DNA from 3 places in the Cytobacillus sp. Bva_UNVM-123 genome. Region 3 is predicted to be linked to each of the others. Evidence: riboswitches for the same ligand, from Rfam matches in the RefSeq annotation. Region 3 holds a riboswitch; each other region holds the start of a gene.
The links. A riboswitch is a leader RNA that binds a small molecule or an ion and turns the genes downstream of it on or off. The one in region 3 is predicted to bind S-adenosylmethionine.
Positions count from the first base shown of each region.

Region 1: another riboswitch for S-adenosylmethionine. It lies ahead of KDN24_RS11740 (methionine biosynthesis PLP-dependent protein); the one in region 3 lies ahead of KDN24_RS02845 (cyclase family protein).
Region 2: another riboswitch for S-adenosylmethionine. It lies ahead of KDN24_RS21790 (methionine ABC transporter ATP-binding protein); the one in region 3 lies ahead of KDN24_RS02845 (cyclase family protein).

Region 1 covers NZ_CM177772.1:2,358,717-2,366,353, forward strand. The annotation lists gene metH (methionine synthase) at 1-1,401, opposite strand, end outside; gene KDN24_RS11735 (bifunctional homocysteine S-methyltransferase/methylenetetrahydrofolate reductase) at 1,427-3,292, opposite strand; gene KDN24_RS11740 (methionine biosynthesis PLP-dependent protein) at 3,289-4,401, opposite strand; SAM riboswitch class I at 4,482-4,598, opposite strand; gene sucA (2-oxoglutarate dehydrogenase E1 component) at 4,912-7,637, shown strand, end outside.
Region 2 covers NZ_CM177772.1:4,234,321-4,241,957, reverse strand. The annotation lists gene KDN24_RS21795 (O-acetylhomoserine aminocarboxypropyltransferase/cysteine synthase family protein) at 70-1,386, shown strand; SAM riboswitch class I at 1,515-1,621, shown strand; gene KDN24_RS21790 (methionine ABC transporter ATP-binding protein) at 1,743-2,768, shown strand; gene KDN24_RS21785 (methionine ABC transporter permease) at 2,761-3,429, shown strand; gene KDN24_RS21780 (MetQ/NlpA family ABC transporter substrate-binding protein) at 3,442-4,305, shown strand; gene KDN24_RS21775 (YuzK family famiily protein) at 4,799-4,951, shown strand; gene sufC (Fe-S cluster assembly ATPase SufC) at 5,324-6,109, shown strand; gene sufD (Fe-S cluster assembly protein SufD) at 6,127-7,437, shown strand; gene KDN24_RS21760 (cysteine desulfurase) at 7,437-7,637, shown strand, end outside.
Region 3 covers NZ_CM177772.1:552,825-560,461, forward strand. The annotation lists gene KDN24_RS02820 (hypothetical protein) at 77-199, shown strand; gene KDN24_RS02825 (YbfB/YjiJ family MFS transporter) at 399-1,571, opposite strand; gene KDN24_RS02830 (LysR family transcriptional regulator) at 1,714-2,583, shown strand; gene KDN24_RS02835 (GNAT family N-acetyltransferase) at 2,754-3,161, shown strand; gene KDN24_RS02840 (class I SAM-dependent methyltransferase) at 3,248-3,481, shown strand; gene KDN24_RS02845 (cyclase family protein) at 3,548-4,285, opposite strand; SAM riboswitch class I at 4,366-4,488, opposite strand; gene KDN24_RS02850 (superoxide dismutase) at 4,670-5,305, opposite strand; gene KDN24_RS02855 (VOC family protein) at 5,634-5,903, opposite strand; gene ileS (isoleucine--tRNA ligase) at 5,878-7,637, opposite strand, start outside.

The DNA.
Region 1 (7,637 bases), 1.8 Mb from region 3:
TTCATATGAGCGCCTAGCAATTTCTAGCTTCTTCTCAGCTGTTACACCCATGCCTTTTTCATCAATTGTGCCTACAACAACCGCAGCACCATATTTGTGAACGAGGGGAGCCGTAACTGCAAATCTTTCTTCTCCATCCTCAAGATTAATCGAATTTATGATTGCCTTTCCTTGAGAATATGTAAGAGCTTTATCAATTACTTTCTCATCTGTTGAATCGATGACAAGGGGAGCTTTTACTTTCTTTACTAACTCTTTCATGAAATTTTCGACGTCATTTATTTCCTCGCGATCTGGGTCAGCAAGACAAACGTCAATAACATGAGCACCGTTCTTTATTTGAGCACGGGCAATTTCTGCTGCTTCCTCGAATTTTCCTTCCTTGATTAATCGTTTAAATTTTCGGGAACCAATGACATTCGTTCGTTCACCTACCATGATTGGTCTGAGGGTAGGGTCATCGTAAATAAAAGGATCTATGCCTGATACTTTATGAATTGAGTTTTTTTCATATATACGAGGTGAATAGTTCTTCATTTCATTCGCAATAGCTTTAATATGTTCTGGTGTTGTTCCACAACACCCCCCAACAATATTTAACCATCCTTCCGAAGCGAAGCCTGCCAGTTTTTTTGCTAGAGATTCAGGTGTTTCGTGATACTGTCCTTCCTCATCAGGCAAACCTGCGTTTGGATAACAGCTAACAGCAGTTGTAGCAAGTCCAGCTAACGAACGAATATGATCCTGCATGAATTCTGGTCCAGTTGCACAATTTAATCCGACAGCTAATGGCTTCATATGCTCTAAAGATATATAAAAGGCTTCAATTGTTTGTCCAGCCAATGTCGTTCCCATCGGCTCGATTGTTCCAGATATGATTAGTGGTAAGCTCTTTCCAACTTGTTTGAATGCATTCTGAATTCCAATAAATCCAGCTTTCACATTTAGCATATCTTGACTTGTTTCAAGTAGAAGGAGATCTACATTGCCATCAATCAGCCCTAATGCTTGTTCTTCATATGAGCTTATGAGTGCTTCAAATGTTGTTCCACCTGTAACACTTAATGTTTTTGTTGTTGGACCTAATGCCCCTGCAACAAAACGTGGCCATAATGAAGTTGAAAGTCGATTACATGCATCTCTGGCTAATAGTGCGGCTTTTTTATTAAGCTCATATGCTTTATGAGCAAGCCCATAATCCGCTAAAACGATGCTTGTTGCCCCAAACGTATTCGTTTCGATAATATCTGCTCCTGCATATAAATATTCCAGATGAATTTTTGTAATAACATCAGGGGCGGTTACATTTAAGTATTCATTACAGCCTTCATATTCTTCACCACCAAAATCTTCAGGAGTTAAATTAGCGTTTTGAAGCATCGTACCCATTGCGCCATCCATTATGAGAATTTTTTTCTGTAGTTGTTCAGCCAATTGTAATTTCTGCACTTTGTTTCCTCCTCAAAATTTTTGCGCTTACTTCTTGGGCATAAGTTGATAATTCAACAGTCAGCTCATAACGCATAAACGGAGTAATGAAGTAAATTCCATTAAATAGATCCGCAGCAGCATCAATTAATGATTTAGTGATGGCAACACCTTCACGGGCAGCCTGTATGGGATTGTCATGAAAAGATGCCATTTGATTGCGAATTTTATCAGATATTTTAATGCCAGGAACTTCGTTATGCAGAAATTCTGCATTTTTACTGCTTGTTAAGGGCATAAGACCAATATAAATTGGTGTTTTTAAATGTTTAACAGATTGATAAACTTCGGTTAATTTTTCTTCAGAAAATACAGGTTGACTAATAAAATAATCAGCTCCAAATGAAATCTTTTTTTCTAAACGTTGAACTGCTTTTTCAAGGGATCTTACATTTGGGTTAAAGGCAGCTCCAACAGAAAATGCTGCTTTCTGGGCTAGCTCCTTACCTGAGATTGATAATCCATCATTTAATTGTTTAATCATTTGTATAAGTTCAAATGAAGATAGGTCATAAACTGAAGAGGCGCCTGGAAAGTCCCCAACTCTTGCTGGATCTCCCGTTACGGCTAATACATCATGTAACCCGAGAGTGTGAAGACCCATTAAATGAGATTGCAAACCTATAATGTTTCTGTCACGACATGTAATATGAACTAAAGGTCTTATATTAATCTCTTTTTTGACGCGATAACCAAGAGCGGAATTACATATTCTTGGTGTAGCAAGAGAATTATCTGCCAATGTAATGGCATCAATACCAGCGTTTTTTAATGCTTTTGCACCCTCGAAAAATTTATGAGTATTTAAGCTTCTTGGTGGATCGAGTTCAACGATAATGGATGCTCTTTCTTTGACAATCTCCTCAAGTGGAGGATGTTCCCTTCTTGGGTTATCAAATGTTGAAATTTGAATTTGTTTTCGATGTTTAATCTTCTTTTCCAAAATCGGCGGCAATCCTTTAAGCTCTTTCGAAAATGCGCGAATATGTTCGGGTGTTGTTCCACAGCAGCCCCCGAGTAATCGCACACCTTGACCTCGAAAAGCTTTTGCAGATTGCCTAAAGTATTCTGAATCTCCTTTATAATGGAATTTACCATCTGTATATGCAGGCATGCTTGCATTCGGATATGCTGATAAATAGGCTTTTTTAGGAATAAGTACATCTTCAAGCGTCATTAGCATATGGTGGGGACCAAGACGACAATTAATGCCAACAACATCAGCCCCAAGTGCTTCAAGTTTGTTAAATGCTTCTGTCAAGGGTGTTTGATTTTGCAGAATTCCGATTTCATGAAGCGAGACTTGAGCAATTATTGGTAATGTAGTCTCTTTTCGCGCAATTGTTAATACATGCTCAAGCTCTTCCAAGTCGTAAAACGTTTCAAAGAGAAGGATATCAACCCCTTCAAGTAAGAGGCAGTATAACTGTTCACGAAAGCTTCGTTTAATTTCATCAATTGCAACCATATTTGGTTTAATGCCACGAACACCACCAATTGTTCCTGCAACAAATGTTGATCCTTTAACAGCTTTTCGCGCATTTTTTACGGCAGCAGTATTAATTTCCTTCACACTATCTTCAAGTCCATATCTTTGTAGCTTTAAATAATTGGCTGCATAAGTATTTGTTTGAATGATATCCGCACCAGCTTCTATATAAGCTTCATGAATTTGTTGAATTTGTTCAGCATGTGAAAGATTTAATTGTTCAAAACAGCTGCCTGTTCCATAAGAATAGAGAAGGGTACCCATTGCACCATCAGCAATTAATATTTCATTTTTTAGTCTATCCAAGAAATTCATTGATGGACCTCCTTCAATGCCGCTGCAAAAGCATATTGTAAGTCATGAATGATATCCTCGCTATTTTCAATCCCAACCGAAAAACGTAATAATCGATTACAAACACCTGTTTCAATTCGAATATGCTCTGGAATATCAGCATGTGTTTGTGTAGCAGGGTATGTAATAAAGCTTTCTACACCGCCGAGGCTTTCGGCGAAAGTGATAAGGGAAAGGCTCTGCAAAAATTTATTTACCCAACTTTCATGTTTTATTCGAAAAGAAATCATTCCGCCGCGACCAGGATATAAAACATCTGTAACGGCCTCATGGTTCGTTAAAAATGTTACAATTTCCTTCGCATTTTTCTCATGACGTTCCATCCGTAGCGAGAGGGTTTTCATCCCCCTAATAAGGAGCCATGAATCGAATGGACTTAAAACAGCACCAGAAGAATTATGATGGAGCGCTATACAATCACATAATTCTTTTCCTTTCGCAACGATTAAACCGGCTAACACATCATTATGGCCACCTAAATATTTCGTTGCACTATGGACGACGATATCTGCTCCAAGCTTTAATGGCTGTTGCAGCAGTGGGGTATAAAATGTATTATCAACGATTAGCAAAAGATTGTATTGCTTCGCGATTTTCGCTACTTCTGCAATATTTGTTTGTTCCATTAATGGATTAGTAGGGGTTTCAATGAAAATAGCCTTTGTTTGAGGGGAAATTTCCTTTTCCAATCTTTCAGCTGACAGGGATTGAATGTATCTACAATGTAGCCCCCATTTTTTAAAGCCTTGTTCGAAAAGTCGATATGTCCCTCCATATAAATCTTTCGAAACTAAAAATTCATCCCCTGATTGGAAGAGTGATAGAACAGTAAGGATAGCCGCCATTCCAGAACTGCAGGCATAGCCTTGATCCCCAGCCTCAAGTTCAGCTATGGCATTTTCAAGTAAAAGTCTTGTAGGATTTCCTGTTCGGATATAATCAAAACCAGTGGATCTGCCAATCCCTTCATGGCGATAGGCAGTTGAAAAATAGACTGGTGGATTGACAGATCCTGTTTTAGTTTCACTTCGATTTCCAATTTGAGTAAGAATCGTGTCTATTTTATGCATTATTTGCACCCCTTTAATTATTTTTGCCAACAAAAAAAGCCTTCTATAAGAAGAAGACTTTCACCATTAATTAGTCATTCTTCTTATCTTTCAAGTTTTTAAGTAAACTTGTAGGAATTAGCACCTTTTCAATCTAATTTCGATTGATGGTTGCTGAGGCGTCATAGGGCCTAACCCTCGACCTCTCTTGATAAGAAAGCTTTTCAATTTTTCTCTAAACTTTACACTAATATATGTTTAAAAGTCAATGATTTTTAACATTATTCAAATAATTTTAAGAAATACAAGTATTGAGTTGAACATAAAAATATTATGTAAACTAAATTAGGGTAAATAAATTAATTTTCACTATGAACATAGTTAAAACCTTTAACATCTTACTTGAACATGATAGAATGGCAGTGAAAAAATTTTTTAACCTAATTTATTATTCCAAAATAAGATTTATGAATGTAATGATTTTGGAGAGGATAATGAATAAGTAATACTAATAATGATGGGGGTTTTTCGATGAAAAAGCCGAAGATTTTCGAGAAGTCTTATACGCAAGGCTTTCATGGCCCGAACCTTGGCTATGTCATTGAATTATATGAAAACTTTTTAGCTGATCCTGATTCAATCGATCCGGAAATTAGAGCGTATTTCGAAGCAACTGGTTCTCCTTTGATGGAAACGGAAAATAGCCGTACTGCGGTTCGTGAACCTGTGACAAATTCTAATCATTTAGAAAAGATTTTAGCAGCCATTCGCTATGCTGATAATATTCGTGCATATGGTCATTTATCAGCTAATATTTATCCATTAGGAAATGTTAAACAAGAGCAGAAGTTATTTGATTTAACAAGTTATCGCTTAACAGTGGAGGATCTATTGGCTGTACCGGCCGAATTTATTTGTAAAAATGCCCATGTTCCATTAAGAAATGGTCTAGAGGCAATTGAACATTTAAAAAAGGTCTATATGGGTACCATTGCTTTTGAATTTCATCATGTTTATGACGAGCAAGAAAAAGAATGGCTTAGAAGGAAAATCGAATCAGGTAATCTTCATCTTTCTTTAAAAAATGAAGAAAAGAAAATGCTCTTTCAAAGACTAACAGAAGTAGAGGGCTTTGAAAAATTTCTTCATCGAACATTTGTTGGGCAAAAACGATTTTCGATTGAAGGTCTCGATTCGATGGTTCCAATGCTTGATGAAATTATTTCAAATTCAGTTGCAAATGGGGCAAAAACGATAAATATTGGAATGGCTCATCGCGGCCGTTTAAATGTACTTGCCCATGTGCTTAGTAAACCATATGAGATGATTTTTTCTGAATTTCAGCATGCACCTAATAAAGAGCTTGTTCCATCTGAGGGCTCTATTGGAATTAATTATGGGTGGACAGGAGACGTGAAATATCATCTTGGTCTTGACAAACAAATTAAAGACAAAAATACGACGATAACTCGTTTAACCCTTGCAAATAATCCTAGTCATCTTGAATTTGTTAGTCCAGTTGTGGAAGGATTTACGAGAGCTGCCCAAGATACTCGAAATGAAAAAGGGTATCCGGAAAGAAGTCCTGATTCTGCCCTTTCAATCTTAATACATGGGGATGCGGCATTTCCAGGGCAAGGAATAGTAGCTGAAACATTAAATCTTGGCCAATTAGAAGGGTATAATACAGGTGGATCGATTCATATTATTGCGAATAATACGATTGGTTTCACGACGGAATCATTTGATTCTCGTTCTACAAGATATTCAAGCGATCTAGCAAAAGGGTATGAAATTCCGATTTTGCATGTGAATGCGGATGATCCTGAAGCATGTATCGCTGCAGCAAGATTAGCATGTGAATATAGATCGAAGTATAAAAAGGATTTTCTTATCGATCTAATTGGCTACCGTAGATTTGGTCATAATGAAATGGATGAACCGATGACTACTAATCCATTAATGTACAAGATTATTCATGAACATAAAACAGTAAAGGATTTGTACGGGCGAAAATTAATAAGTGCATCCATATTATCGGATGATGATTTAGAAGAAGTTGACGCATTTGTAAATGAAAAACTTAAAAGCTCTTATGAAAAGGTTGTAAACCATAAAAAGAATATTGAATTATTAGGTCCACCTGAATTTATCGAAAAAGGCTTTCAAAAAATAAAAACGGCTGTACCAATGGAGAGATTAAAAGCAATCAATGAAGAGCTTTTACAATGGCCAGATGATTTTAATGTTTTTACTAAGCTTGAAAAAATTTTAAAACGAAGATTGTCTGCTTTTGAGGAAGATGGAAGAATTGATTGGGGATTGGCTGAGACGATAGCATTTGCATCGATCTTATCAGACGGAACACCTATCCGTTTAACGGGTCAAGATTCTGAAAGGGGGACATTTGCACAGCGGAATATTGTTCTTCATGATAGTCATACTGGAAAATCATATTCACCCTTGCATATACTTTCATCTGCAAAAGCCTCGTTTGCTATCCATAATAGTCCTTTATCTGAAGCCGCTGTTCTTGGATTTGAATATGGATATAATGTATTTGCTCCAGAAACATTGGTCATTTGGGAAGCGCAATATGGAGATTTTGCAAACTCTGCTCAAGTAATATTTGATCAATTTATTAGTGCAGGTAGGGCGAAATGGGGACAAAAGTCGGGTCTAGTCATGCTGCTACCACATGGTTATGAAGGTCAAGGTCCAGAGCATTCAAGCGCGCGACTTGAAAGATTTTTAAGCTTAGCAGCAGAAAACAACTGGACAGTAGCTAATTTATCATCATCTGCACAGTATTTTCATATTTTACGAAGACAGGCAGCCATTCTTAATCATGAAGAAGTGCGCCCACTTATTATCATGTCACCGAAAAGTTTATTGCGCCATCCACTTGTCGCTTCGGCTGGAATGGAATTAAGTGAAGGTGAGTTTCAACCCGTTATAGAACAAAGTGGACTAGGTCTAGCAACTGAAAAAGTAACCCGGATCATTTTAGCTACTGGAAAAATGACAATTGATTTAGCTGAAAGTCTAAAAAATATTGAAAACAAAGATTGGTTTCACATATTACGAGTTGAAGAAATTTATCCATTTCCATTAGAGGTTATTTCGCAAATTGTTCGACGTTTTCCAAACTTACAGGAAATAATATGGGTACAAGAGGAACCGAAAAACATGGGTGCTTGGAATTTTGTTGAACCAAGGCTGAAACATATTGCACCAGCAGGTGTAGAAGTTCTTTA
Region 2 (7,637 bases), 1.5 Mb from region 3:
TCTATGAAAGAGATATGGATTAGGCAAGTAAGACAGGAATTTATTATAGTAAAAAGGGAGAGAGTGAAAATGACGGAGAAGCAAAAAAATTATCGGTTTGAAACACTTGGTGTTCACGGGGGATTGCAACCAGATCCAGTAACAGGTGCCAGAGCAGTTCCAATTTATCAAAATAATGCGTACCAATTTAAGAATACAGAACATGCAGCTAATCTATTTAGTCTAAAGGAGCCTGGTTATATATATACAAGGATTCACAATCCAACAGTAACCGTTTTTGAAGAGCGGATTGCACTGTTAGAAGGCGGGGTAGGTGCATTAGCCGTAGCCAGTGGGCAAGCAGCTATTACATTAGCGATTTTAAATCTTGCTCAAGCTGGGGATGAAATTGTGTCAGCATCCAATTTATATGGAGGAACATATAACTTATTTGCGGTAACTCTTCCGAAGTACGGAATTACGGTGAAGTTTGTGAATCCAGACGACCCAGAAAACTTCCGCAAAGCAATTACAGAAAAAACAAAAGCTGTCTATGCTGAAACAATTGGCAATCCAAGCCTTAAAGTACTTGATATTGAAAAGGTTGCCGGAATCGCGCATGAAAATGGGATTCCATTAATAATTGATAATACATTTGCAACTCCTTACTTATGCAGACCAATTGAATATGGTGCAGACATTGTCATTCACTCAGCGACAAAATGGCTTGTTGGTAACGGAACGACTTTAGGTGGTGTAATTGTTGATGGTGGTAAATTCGATTGGAATTCACCGAAGTTCCCAGGATTTGTAGAGCCAGATCCAAGCTACCATAATCTTGTTTATAGTGAAGCTCTCGGTCCTGTCGCCTATATAATTAAGGCTAGAGTTCAATTGCTAAGAGATTTAGGTCCAGCCCTTAGCCCACAAAACGCATTCCAATTTAGTCTCGGACTCGAAACTCTACATGTACGTATTAAGGAGCATGTGGCAAACACGAAGAAAATTGTTGAATATTTAGAGGCGCATCCAGCAGTTGAATGGGTTTTATATCCGGGTCATGATCAATCACCTGATAAGCCGTTAGTAGATAAATATTTGCCTAAAGGGGCAGGATCCATTGTCGTCTTTGGGATTACAGGAGGAAGAGAAGCAGGTGCAAGCTTTATCAATCACCTAGAGCTATGGGCACATGTCGCCAATGTTGGCGATGCAAAGAGCTTAGTCATCCACCCAGCAAGCACAACCCATCAACAATTAGATGCTGAAGGATTAAAAGCAGCTGGAGTTTCAGAAGATTTAATTCGTCTGTCAATTGGAATCGAGCATGTTGAAGATTTAATTGATGATTTAGAACAGGCAATTGAGGCGGCAACAGGGAGAACGTCATTGAAAGTTAATCAATAAAAGCAAATGTAAGCTTTACTCATACGAAATTTTACCATTGACACCTTTTTCATGTCCATGATACGATTGTAAGCATAAATGTTTTATGTATAACAATGTAAAGTGTTAATTGAATATAGTCATGTATGCTCTTATCAAGAGAGGTCGAGGGAAGTGCCCTATGAAGCCCGGCAACCGTCATTAAGTTGAAATGGTGCCAATTCACGCAAAGCATAATAGCTTTGGGAGATGAGAGAAAGGACAATGTATTTGTATGCCTTTCTGCTCATGTCGGAAAGGCTTTTTATATTCCTCTCATAAGAGGGAAAAATAACTGAAATCGTATCGAATCGGATGTTGAAGAAGGTGTATAAATAATGATTTCAATAAAAGATGCCGAAAAAGTGTATTCTTCTAAACAAGGTCAAGTTAAGGCTGTACAAAATGTGAATCTTGAGATTAGTAAAGGGGAAATATTTGGCGTTATCGGGTATAGCGGTGCAGGGAAAAGTACATTAATTCGAATGTTAAATGGACTTGAAATACCAACGAACGGCTCCATTATCGTTGCTGATAAAGAAATCTCAAAAATTAAAGGGGATATGCTGAGAAAGGCTCGACAAGAGATAAGTATGATTTTTCAGCATTTTAACTTACTTTGGTCACGGACGGTAAGGCAAAATATTGCCTTTCCTTTAGAAATTGCAGGAATACCGAAAAAACAAAGAGCACAAAGGGTCGATGAACTTATTAGACTAGTAGGCCTTGAAGGGCGAGAAGATGCTTACCCTTCTCAGCTCAGTGGGGGACAAAAACAAAGAGTTGGGATTGCTAGGGCGCTTGCTAATAATCCGAAGGTATTATTATGTGATGAAGCAACATCAGCTTTAGACCCAGAAACGACGGATTCAATCCTTGAACTATTAGTTAATATTAATAAACAATTAGGTTTAACCATTGTCCTGATCACACATGAAATGCAAGTAATTCGAAAAATATGTCACCGAGTTGCAGTAATGGAGGAAGGAACAATTGTGGAGCTTGGTCCCGTAATCGATGTTTTTAAAAATCCTCAGCAAGATATTACGAAACGATTTGTTCATCAAATAATTGAGCCTCAAGAAACAAAGGATACGATTGATCAAATTCTTAAATTATATCCACATGGGCAAGTCGTACAATTAAGCTTTATTGGAAATTCAGTTGAGCAGCCGTTAATTACACAGCTCATAAGAGATTTTAAGATTACAGTTAATATTCTTCATGGGAAAATAGCACAAACACAAAACGGATCATATGGTTCATTATTCATCCATTTGGACGGAGAAGAAGCAGAGATAAATAGAGCGATTGACTTTATTCATTCTAAGCATGTCGGAGTGGAGGTGATTCCGAATGCTTAATGAATGGTTTCCAAATGTGAAATGGGAGAAAATGTGGGAAGCAACGGTCGAAACACTATATATGACGAGTATTTCAGTCATTGCGACATTTATACTTGGAATTATCTTAGGGTTATTATTATTTTTAACATCAAAAGGAAATATTTTAGAAAACGGAGTAATTAATAAGATTATTAGTGCAATTGTAAATATTTTTAGGTCGATTCCTTTCCTTATTTTAATTGTTCTCTTAATTCCGTTCACTAAACTTCTAGTGGGAACGATGATTGGGGAAAATGCTGCCCTTCCTGCATTAATTGTCGGAGCTGCACCCTTTTATGCACGAATGGTAGAGATTGCGTTAAGGGAAATTGATAAAGGTGTTTTAGAAGCAGCGAAATCGATGGGCGCGAAGACAACAACAATAATATGGAAAGTTCTCTTGCCGGAATCGATGCCAGCCCTCGTATCTGGAATTACCGTAACTGCTATTGCACTAGTTGGTTATACGGCGATGGCAGGTGTTATCGGGGCTGGGGGACTTGGAAGTTTAGCCTTTCTTGAAGGCTTCCAACGAACTAGAACTGATGTCACGTTAGTTTGTACCATTGTCATTTTAATCATAGTATTTATTATCCAATTTATTGGTGATTTTATAACAGCAAAATTAGATAAACGATAAGGAGAGGTCAAAATGAAGAAAAAATGGTTATCCCTTTTATTAACATTTACAGTTATCCTTGTTCTTGCAGCATGTGGAACGGCAAAGGAAAAAGAAAGCAATAATGCGAGTGATGCAGGAAAAGAGGAAGACAAAACAACAGAAGTTACGAAGCTAACGGTTGGAGCTTCAAATGTTCCACACGCTGAAATACTTGAAGAAGCTAAACCACTATTGAAGGAAAAAGGAATTGATTTAGAGATCATTACATTCCAAGATTATGTGCTTCCAAATCAGGCACTGGAATCGAAAGAATTAGATGCAAACTATTTCCAACACATTCCTTATCTTGAACGTCAAATTGCAGAGAATGGCTATGACTTCGTCAATGCAGGCTCTGTTCATATTGAACCAATGGGCGTATATTCTAAAAAGTATAAAAGCTTAAGTGAACTTCCAGAAGGGGCACATATTATTATAAGTAACTCTGTCGCTGACCATGGTCGTGTTTTAGCCATTCTTGAAGCGGAAGGGCTTATTAAGTTAAAAGACGGAGTAGATAAGGCAAGTGCTACAGTTGAGGATATCGTTGATAATCCGAAGAAGATAAAGTTTGATGCAGATTATGAGCCAGCTTTATTACCGCAAATTTATAATAATGATGAGGGCGATGCTGTAGTGATTAACTCAAACTATGCAATTGATGCTGGCATTAATCCAGTAAAAGATTCAATCGCGATCGAAGGAAGCCAATCACCATACGTGAATATTATCGCTGTTCGTGCGGGTGATGAAAACCGTGAAGAAATCAAAGCACTTATTGATGTTCTTCACTCTGATAAAATTAAAGCTTTTATTGAAGAAAAATATAATGGTGCAGTGGTCCCTGCATTTTAATTAGAAAAACTTGATGGCAGGCACCTGGATGAAGTGAAAGAAGAATTAATTTTTTGCACTAAGTTAATTGTAGTGGAAGGCGCGAAGCGCCTGAAACGGAAATCAACGGTCAAGTTAATGGATCTTATAAAAAAGGGTGTCCCTAAAAGTGAACTGCACCCCAAAAGTTAGAGTAAAATCTGACTTTTGGGGTGTTTATTTTTGGGATACCCTTTTTTTGCATATTTGTAAAGAATTATAATGTAAAAATTAAATAATAATTGGGGTTCTAAAGCTCTGTACTTCTACCATAAATAAGCGTTTTTTTCTGATTGTAAGCAAATAATAGATGTAAGCGTTTTAAACGGCAATATTCGTTTAAAAAAAGAAAAAATTTCACTTTTTCGTCTTTGAATTTTGACCATTTTCGGTGTAAAATGCAAAAGTAATTTAAATCGCAAAGACGAAGGGATTGGTTTTTCTGAACCAGTTGCATCTTAATTATACAGGCGAAATGGAAAAGGCAATGCATAGAGCCCATGGAGTAGGTTATCAAGTGTATTGTCAAAAGCAAGATATTCGATTATTAATCGAAAAAAAACGTGAGCAAGATTATTTAAAAAGCCAGCAAATTGTTGCTCAATTCGAGCGAAAAGTACATTCTTAAAAAAAGCGAAAAAGGGACATCGATGATGATTCCTTTTTTTATTGTATAAGCATTTTATATATTTCAATTTAAATGGCTGGACAAGCTCTAGCCCTGAATGCCATGGATTCTAATGTGGTTGACATTGTTTTCAAATAATAGGGAAGTGTAGTATTAGAATAGATAAACTTTGATTTTTCAAGCTTCATCGTCGGTGATTTTATTAATCAGAAGTACTTATTATATATTTTAGTATAAAAAGCTTGATAAAGGACTGAAAGAGTTGATATCACATTTCATTTGTTATAAGATTGTAATGAGAATAAAATGAGAATAGAGGATTGCGATATTTGTCGCATGTACAAAACTTCTTTTATTGATGGAGGTATTATTATGGCAGGTTCTAAGTTAACGATCAATGATCTTCATGTTTCGATTGAAGGTAAAGAAATATTAAAAGGTGTGAACCTTGAAATTAAAGGCGGAGAAATTCATGCCATTATGGGACCAAACGGTACAGGGAAATCTACATTATCTTCTGCAATTATGGGTCACCCAAAGTATGAAGTAACTGATGGAACCGTTATTTTAGACGGAGAAGATGTTCTAGAAATGGAAGTTGATGAGCGTGCACGTGCTGGTCTATTCCTTGCAATGCAATATCCAAGCGAAATTACTGGAGTAACAAATGCTGACTTTTTACGTTCAGCCATCAACAGTCGTCTTGAAGAAGGTAATGAAATTTCATTAATGAAATTCATCAAAAAAATGGATAGCAAAATGGATTTCCTTGAGATGGATCAAGATATGGCACAACGCTACTTGAACGAAGGATTCTCAGGCGGAGAGAAAAAACGCAATGAAATTTTACAGCTTATGATGATCGAGCCGAAGATTGCTATTCTTGATGAAATTGATTCAGGTCTAGATATTGACGCCTTAAAGGTCGTTTCAAAAGGGATTAATGATATGCGTGGAGAAGACTTTGGCTGCTTAATTATTACTCACTATCAACGTCTTCTAAATTATATTACTCCTGACTATGTGCACGTTATGATGCAAGGCCGCATTGTAAAATCAGGTGGTCCTGAGCTTGCACAGCGCTTAGAGTCAGAAGGGTATGACTGGATTAAACAAGAGCTTGGCATTGAAGATGAAACAGTTGGTCAAGAAGCGTAATTGTTAGGAGGATCATTATGTCAATAGAAACAAAACTTCCATTTGGAGAGGAATATATCAATTCCTTTTCAAAAAGCATGGCTGAACCGGCATGGCTTACAGAGCTTCGTGTTGATGCGCTTGAAAAAGCTGACCATCTGCCAATGCCTAAGCCCGACAAAACAAATATTTCGAAATGGAATTTTACTCAATTCGATAAACATATTGTTAGCAGCGAGGATTTTTCTTCTTTAAATGAACTTCCTGAAGAAGTTAAATCATTAGTTAATCTCGAAGCTGCTGATCAAAATTTATATATTCAACGTAATAACAGACCGACTTATTTGGCTGTTTCAAAAGAGCTTCAAGAAACAGGGGTTATTTTTACAGATATTTTCACTGCAGCTAGAGAACATGGAGAGCTACTGCAGAAATACTTCATGAAAGATGGCGTAAAAGTGGATGAGCATCGCTTAACCGCTTTACATGCAGCTTTCTTAAATGGTGGCACCTTCCTATATGTTCCGAAAAATGTAGAAGTAAAAAATCCTATTCAAGCTATATACATCCATGATAATGAAGAAACGAATTTATTTAACCATGTGATTGTCGTTGCTGATGAAAATAGCTCTGTCACATATGTGGAAAATTATGTTTCAACAATGGAATCTGCGAACGGTGTATTTAACATCGTGACAGAAGTCATAGCAAAAGCAAATGCTAATATTCAATTTGGTGCAGTTGATACACTTGCAAAAGGAATTACAGCCTATGTAAACCGTCGAGGCACTGCTGATAGAGATGCACATATTGAATGGGCACTTGGATTAATGAATGATAGTGACACTGTTTATGAGAACACGACTAATTTAATGGGCGATGGTTCTTTCGGAATTTCAAAAACCGTTGTCGTTGGCCGAGGCGATCAAACACAGAACTTTACAACAAGTGTCGTTCACTTCGGAAAGAATACAGAAGGTCATATTTTGAAGCATGGTGTCATGAAGGATTCCGCTACATCTATTTTTAATGGAATCGGAAAAATTGAACATGGTGCGACAAAATCGAATGCTGAGCAAACATCACGTGTTCTTATGCTTAATGAAAAAGCACGTGGAGATGCAAATCCGATTTTATTAATTGATGAAGATGATGTAACAGCAGGCCATGCAGCTTCAGTTGGCCGTGTAGATCCGCTCCAGCTTTATTACTTAATGAGTAGAGGAATTCCGAAGGCGGAAGCAGAACGTCTAGTTATTCACGGATTCCTTGCTCCAGTTGTTAATGCACTTCCAATCGAAGGAGTTAAGAAACAACTCGTTGAAGTAATTGAAAGGAAAGTAAGATAATGGACATTAAAGGAATTCGCCAATTGTTTCCAATCTTACATCAAGAAGTCAATGGGCACCCACTTGTTTATTTAGACAGTGCGGCAACATCCCAAAAGCCTATACAAGTAATTGAGGCAGTCGATAAATATTATCGTGAATATAACTCGAATGTTCATAGAGGTGTTCATACGCTAGGAACACGGGCGACAGACAACTAT
Region 3 (7,637 bases):
ATTCTAAATATTCCTTTTTACAACAAATAATAACTAGTATAGGATAATAGTATCATCTAATTTAAGGAGGAGTAAAATGAAAAATAGTGTTATTAAATTATTAATGCTTTTATCGTTTGCTTTCGTATTAGTTGGAACTCCAGTTGGAGACGCTGACAACAATCCAATTAGAACATTAGATATACCAGACCAACACTAATCAATCATTTTTAAAGATTAGTAGTAATTGAGTAGCTTTGAACTGTGAAAAGTATAAGAAAAATTAGACATAAAATGATAAAGGGTATTCCGAATATGTTTATTCAGAATACCCTTTCTTGATAAACGAAGCTCTCTAAGCAGAGAGCTATTTTTATTTACAAATTACTCTTTCTCATCCTTTCTTTCATTTCGTCTCCTTACTGTAATGATTTCTTTTCATATTTTAATCCTCCAAATAGCAGGCTTGCTCCAAATAATACAGTTAAAGTAGCACCAACTAGAGCATAATGAAAGCTATTTGTCATCGTAGCCAACATTCCAGCAAGTGAGGGTCCTAGCAGCTGCCCGAGCGCATAGCTAGCAGTTAAATAGCCGAGCAAACGATGACTATTAATAGGAGACATTTGTTTTGCTAAAGTTGTAACAAGCGTCGTAATTCCCATAAAGGTCACACCAAACAAAAATGCACTTATAAAGAGTAATCCCGCTTTCTCTTCGAATATGGGTAGCACGATCCCGATTGCTTGAAGGAGCATAGCAATCATTAATGATTTTATAAATCCAATTTTTTCCCCTAAATAGGTCCAGATGATGCAGGAAGGAGAGGCAGATATTCCAACAATAAGCCAAACTGTCGTTGCGTCTCCCTGAAAATGTGCAGAGCTTTCAGCAATCGAAACAATGAATGTACCTGTGACGATATAGCCTAATCCTTCTAACCCATAAGAGATAACAAGCCATATTATCCAGCTACTCGGTGGAGCAGATGTGTGCTGCAACGGTAAATGACTAGATGAAGGCTTGGGATTTGCGTCTTCTCGAATGAAGAACCAAATGATTATAAACAATCCACTGCACAATAAAGCTAGACCAATCCAAGTACCATTCCATTGAAATAATTTGTTTAATTTAGAGACAACGAGACTGCTTAATATGATGCCTAGTCCTACACCTGAATAAAATAAACCGGATAAATGTAATCGATTTTCATATGCAAGTCGATCTAGGACAATGCTGGAAATGAGAACGAAAATATATGCACTTGCAACGCCTGAAAGAAACCTTGCCATATACCATATAGGGTAAGATGGGAAAATGCCGATCATAGCAGTAGTCATAATGCTAATCACTAATCCAATACGGAGCAAGCGTACTTTATGACATTTCGTGGTGATTTTACTTGCCAGTAATGCTCCGAAAAAATAGCCTAAATAATTACAAGTAGCTAAAAAGCCAGCGGTCAAGTTTGAAAATGAAAAAGCATCCTGCATAAAAGGAAGAATAACGGTATAGGAAAATCTCCCAATGCCCATTGCAATGATTAAAGCGAGAATGCCTCCAATAACATATGGATTGGATTTTGTATTCATCTTCCACCCCTTAGTTAAGATTTCAAAAATAAAGGTGAAGCAGATAGTCGATACACTAATTTTACTAGTAAGTTTGGTATCAGGAGAAATACATAAATGTTATAATTGATATCAATATTATTGATGGCAAGAGGTGGAGAAATTGAACATCCATGATTTATATGCTTTTAAAAGTGTTGTAAAAAATGGGAGCTTATCGAAGGCGGCATTAGAGCTGAACTATGCACAATCAAATATTACGATGAAAATTCAAAGCTTGGAAAAGCTCTATAATACTCAATTGTTTTACCGCCATAATCGCGGGATTACTTTGACACCGAAGGGTGAATTATTATTTGAAGAAGTGAATAAAATGATTCAGCTCTACGAAGATACGTTGAAAATGATGGGGGACAGTGAAAAAGCGAGCGGTCCATTACGAATAGGCTCAATGGAAACGACTGCTGCGATTCACCTTCCACCATTATTAACAAAGTTTCATATGGAAAATCCTGATGTAGATATTGTGATTTCTACTGGCCCGACAAGAGAAAACATAAAAAAGGTAGAAGACTATGAATTAGATGGCGCCTTTGTGGCAGGGCCAATCTCTCATTCTCATCTACAATCTACAAAGCTCATTGTCGAAGAACTAGTGTTAGTCACCTCATTCATGCATGCTCCTATTCATTCATTGGAAAATTTAGCAGACTGTACATTAATTGTTTTTCGAAATGGCTGCTCCTACAGAGCATTATTTGAGCAATGGCTGCAAATGGATGGAATTATTCCGAGAAAAGTAATGGAACTTGGTACACTGGATGGACTTTTAGGCTGTGTATCTGCAGGGCTAGGAGCGAGTTTACTTCCATTATCTGTGGTGAAGAAACAGGCTAAATATCACCAAATTCAATACCACCGAATTCACGAAAAACAATCGCTTATCCCAACATTGTTTTTATACCGAAAAGATGAATACCAATCTAAAGCACTTGCCCATTTTTTGAATGTGATTGAGAGCTATCATTACTGAAAAATAAACTTATGTGGTGTGTGAATTTCAATTTAATTGGAATCAAATGGAAAGATTTTATACTACTGTAGAAATTTAATGAGCTAAAATTGAAAAATGACGGGTGATGTAAAATAATTATTTATCGAGAAGCACAATTAACTGATTACGAAAATTTGCAACCGTTATTCATGAAAATGGGACTTGTATTAGAAGAAGGGTTAAATGAGCGCTTCAATAATAGTATAAAAAATAAAGATTACTTCATTCTAATTGCAATGGTCGATGAAATAATTGTCGGGTATTGCCTCGCACAAGACTTTGGTTTTCATCTCCGCACAGGTAAAAAAACATGTCGGTTACATGATTTATTTGTAGATTCGGCTTTCCGAGAAAAGGGAATTGCGAAAAAAATAATGGAGCATGTGTATACATGGTGTCGAAAAAGAAATACGAGTTGGCTTCAATGGAATTCAAGCAAGGATGCAATCCAATTTTATAAAAAGATCGGTTGTGAAATGCTAGATTTTGATAAAGACCATCCAGAGTTTGAAATGGAGTTTCAATACGAAGAGAGAAAGAGAAGTAAAGAAGATTAATGATTGGAAAGGAGCGACGTTTATGGGGATTCTGAATTTTATTCTTCTTTTGTCATAGATGAAACGATGACTAGGAGGAATAAATAATGAGCCAATCATGGGTAAAAGATTTTTATAAAAATCAATTTGAAATGTTGAACCTTAGGATAGATAGTGAGATGGAACGTGAGCTTACTATTCAGGCAGAAGAAATAATAGAGCAAGTCGGAAGAGAATTTCATAAAATGCTAGAATTAGGAGCTGGCATGGGAATATTAGCTCATGCTTTGACACAATTAGGAGTCAGTGTAACGACAATAGAGTTAGTTCCTGAAAAGTAAAGAAAAAATAATTTCGCAAGAAGGGGCACAAATCATGAGGAGATTTGTGCTCTTCTTAATATTTTCTTAAGGGAGAATGGCGAATGATCTTACTGGAAACCCTGAAGCTTTTTCAGGCTTCGGAACAATATTGAGAATAACGGCACCTTTAGGGGGGACTTGATCTAAGTTTGTTAGAAGCTCTACTTGATATGTATTTTGTTCAAGTACGTAGTATTCTCCAATGAGCGAACCATTTCTTTGATAATCAATACTTGGATCTGTATCAAAGGTTTCATGCCCTACGGCTTTAATTTTTCTTTCCTCGAATAAAAATCTCAGAGCGGAAAAAGACCAACCTGGTGCATGATTATTTCCATCTGCATCTTTATTATTGAAAGCGTCCTTGTTTGGCCAGCGTTTACTCCAGTCTGTTCGCAAGGCAACGAAAGTACCTGCCTCTATTTGACCATGCTCTTTTTCAAAGTCCAAAATATCATTCACTGATAAGGTGAAATTATGATCAATTTCCGCTTCTTTTGACTTATCAATCACTACGAGTGGTAAAACGAGTTCTTTCAATTCAATTTCATCTAAATATCGGGTATTTCGAACGAAATGAATGGGTGCGTCAATATGTGTTCCGTACTGTCCAGGGAATGTAAAGCTTTGTGCAAAAAATCCGTCTTCATGGGTAAAAAGTGTTTTAAATTCTGCTGACTCGAAAGCTGAAAAGTGTGGGGAATCCGGTCCAAAAGTATGGGTCAAGTCAACCCAGCGTTTTTCTTTTAACACGTTAATGGCATTGATTAATTCGTTCGTCATCATACATTCTCCTTTTGATTTAATTAAAAAAACCTCTTCTTAAAAATAAGAAGAGGTTATAGCACCGCTACGATTATCCCTTCTTATCTTCAAGCATTTTGCTTCTGGAATTAGCACAGTACTGCTAAACAACGCCTTGGCGAAGTTATAAGTCTGTTGCTGAGGCTTCAAAGGGCCAGTCCCTCAACCTCTCTTGATAAGAAAATTACAAATATTTAATTTAATGTTTATTCTATCCTGTATCTTGATCGTAGTCAATCCTAAAAAACAAAAAGAGCTTTTGGTTATACAGTTAACCAAAAGCTAAAAAATTTGTATGGAACTTACCACAAATTCCATACGCGATAATTACCACAATTACCTTATGCTACGAATAAATAAGACTTACTTAGATTGCACAGCATTCTCCATTAACGCTTTCAAATATTGCTCATTAACTGTGTCCCAATTCACTAGGTTCCACCAGTTGGTAACAAATTCAGGACGGCGATTTTGATACTTTAAGTAATAAGCATGCTCCCACACATCAATGACAAGGAGGGGAATTAAGTCATCTTTCAGAGGAGTATCTTGGTTCGGAGTGCTGATGACCGATAGGTCTTCACCATCAAGGACAAGCCATCCATATCCACTCCCAAACCTTCCAATTGCAGCCTTTGATAATTCATCCTGAAATCGATCGAATGTTTGGAAATAATGATCAATGGCTTTTGCAATATCAGCAGTCGGTTCTCCACCGCCTTTTGGGCTCATGACTTCCCAAAAGAGGCTATGACAATAATGGCCTCCACCGTTATTTTGCACTGCTGTTTTTACCTCGACAGGCAATTGCTCAAGATTCTTTAATAATCCTTCAAGCGGCCTTGACTTTAGCTCTTCATAGTTTTCCAATGCGACATTAAGATTGTTTACATAGGTCGCGTGATGTTTACTATGATGAATTTCCAATGTACGAGCATCAATATAAGGCTCTAGTTCATCATAAGCATAGCCAAGACTTGGTAAAGTAAACGAAGACAAGCTATCACCTCCAATTATTTATTTCTCTAGGTAAATAAAGTTTACCTAATGCAACTTTAATGAAAAATTAAAGAACTGTCAACTCTTATTAGGCTAAATCATTCAAATTAAGAATAAAGAACGATCCCTTATTAAAAGTTGGGAGTAATTTAGAGGATAAAATCGATACCTTCTTTTTGTGCTTTACACCCTAACTCCATGTTTCGATAAGCCTTAATCATAGTATGGCCTTCAATAGCAACTTGTAAGGTAGCCTCTCTTCCTATTCCGAATTGGCTCCTGTATCATTACGATGCGATCCTCTTAGCTTTTTTTTGAGCTCTTATATTTATATTTGGCAAATCATCAATATATTTCCATACGGATCTTTAATAGTAAAATAATGCCCATTATCCTCAAGGTGATTTACAATTTCAATGCCCTTATTTTTCAGAAATTGATAAGCTTCGTGAATATTATCAGTATTAAAATGAAACATGGGCACCTGAAAGCAGAAAAATTGAAGAATGCTAATGATAAAAGTTAATAAAATAGAAAAACTGGTCTGTTTAATACAAACCAGTTTTTCTATGTCATAGCATATCGATAAAAACCTCATACTCCCCAATCAATAATGTCTCCATGTCTTTCGTTTTTTCATAAAAAATATCATTTAATAAAATGCCTTTTCTTATTAAGGAATCGAATTGTTTCATGATTTCAATGAATTCATTCGAGGCAGATACATATAGGAAAATGCGTTTGTCTACAGGTAAATTTCTTTTCTTGCGAATATCTTGAACTGTCCGGATAAAATCTCTAACAAGTCCTTCCTGTACCAAATGATCTGTTAAAGTTGTGTCTAAAAATACGGTAAAAGCTTGATTTGCTGCTTCTGAGAAACCTTGCAATGCGGTCTTTTTCTGTACAAGTATATCTTCTTCTTCTAACTTTACGGTCTCTCCATTTTCTAATTGTAAGGTTAAGGCTCTGTTCACTAGAAAATCATCAATTTTCTCAGGTGAAGCATTTTGGAGAAGTTGATTAGCATTATTTACATGTTTTCCAAGTTTAGGACCAGCTGTTTTAAAATTTAGTTTGAGTTGGTGGTCAATTAAATGATTAGAGGAATCCGCCCACTCCAAAGATTTAACATTTAGCTCATCTTTAATAATTTCCTCAAAAGGTACTAGTGTATCATGATCCAAGAAATTAGAAATCATGATCATTTTAGCTAACGGCTGCTTCGTTTTTAGCTGCTCACTATGGCGTACACTGCGTCCTAATTCGACAATCTCTAAGACGGCCTGCATTTGTTCTTCGAGTAATGGCTTGATTAACTCTTCATTCAGATTAGGGTAATCAGCTAAATGAACACTTTCACCTTCTAAGGAATAGTAAATCGCATCTGTTGTAAATGGGATAAACGGTGCTAACAGCTTTGATATATTCGTAAGCAGCGTATACAAAGTATGAAAAGCAGCAGCTTTATCTTCAGTCATCCCTTCACTCCAAAATCGTTCGCGATTTCTTCTAATATACCAATTGCTTATTTCTTCAACTAGCTGCCCAGCTAATCTTGCTGCATTTGTTAGCTGATACTCATTCAATTCTTTTTTCATTTGTTTTGCTGTAGTAGCCAATCGAGAAAGGACCCATTCATCCATTATGGAGAGCTTGATCCCTTTACTTGCATGTGGGTTGAACTCATCAATCTCTGCATAAAGCTGATAAAAATAAAATAAACTTATCATTGTATCAACTAGCTTGGACTTTGCCTCTTGAACATTTCGTTCTGAAAATCTTTTCTGATTCCATGGGGCACTATCCTCGACAAGCGCCCATCTAAGTGCATCTGCACCGTATGTTTTAATTAGCTCAACAGGATTGAGGGCATTTCCTTTACTCTTTGACATTTTTTGTCCATGCTCATCAAGGACATGTCCTGTAGCGAGTACATTTTTGTAAGGAGCTCTCCCTGTATATAAAATAGAGACTGCAAGCAATGAGTAAAACCAGCCACGGGTTTGATCAATGCCTTCGACCACAACGTCCGCAGGAAATTGATTGTTCAAAACATCATTGTTTTCAAATGGAGTATGATATTGGGCAAATGGCATTGAGCCACTGTCAAACCATACATCGATAACCTCAGAAGTTCGATGCATCACTCCGCTACATGAAGGACAATGTAGGGTAACTTCGTCGACATATGGCTTATGAAGCTCAAGATCCATGAAAGGTTTTGCGGCTAACTCCTTTAATTCATGCATGCTTTTTGGTGCGTATTCTTTTTGACAAGAGGAGCATATCCATACATTTAAAGGAGTTCCCCAAAAGCGGTTTCGACTAA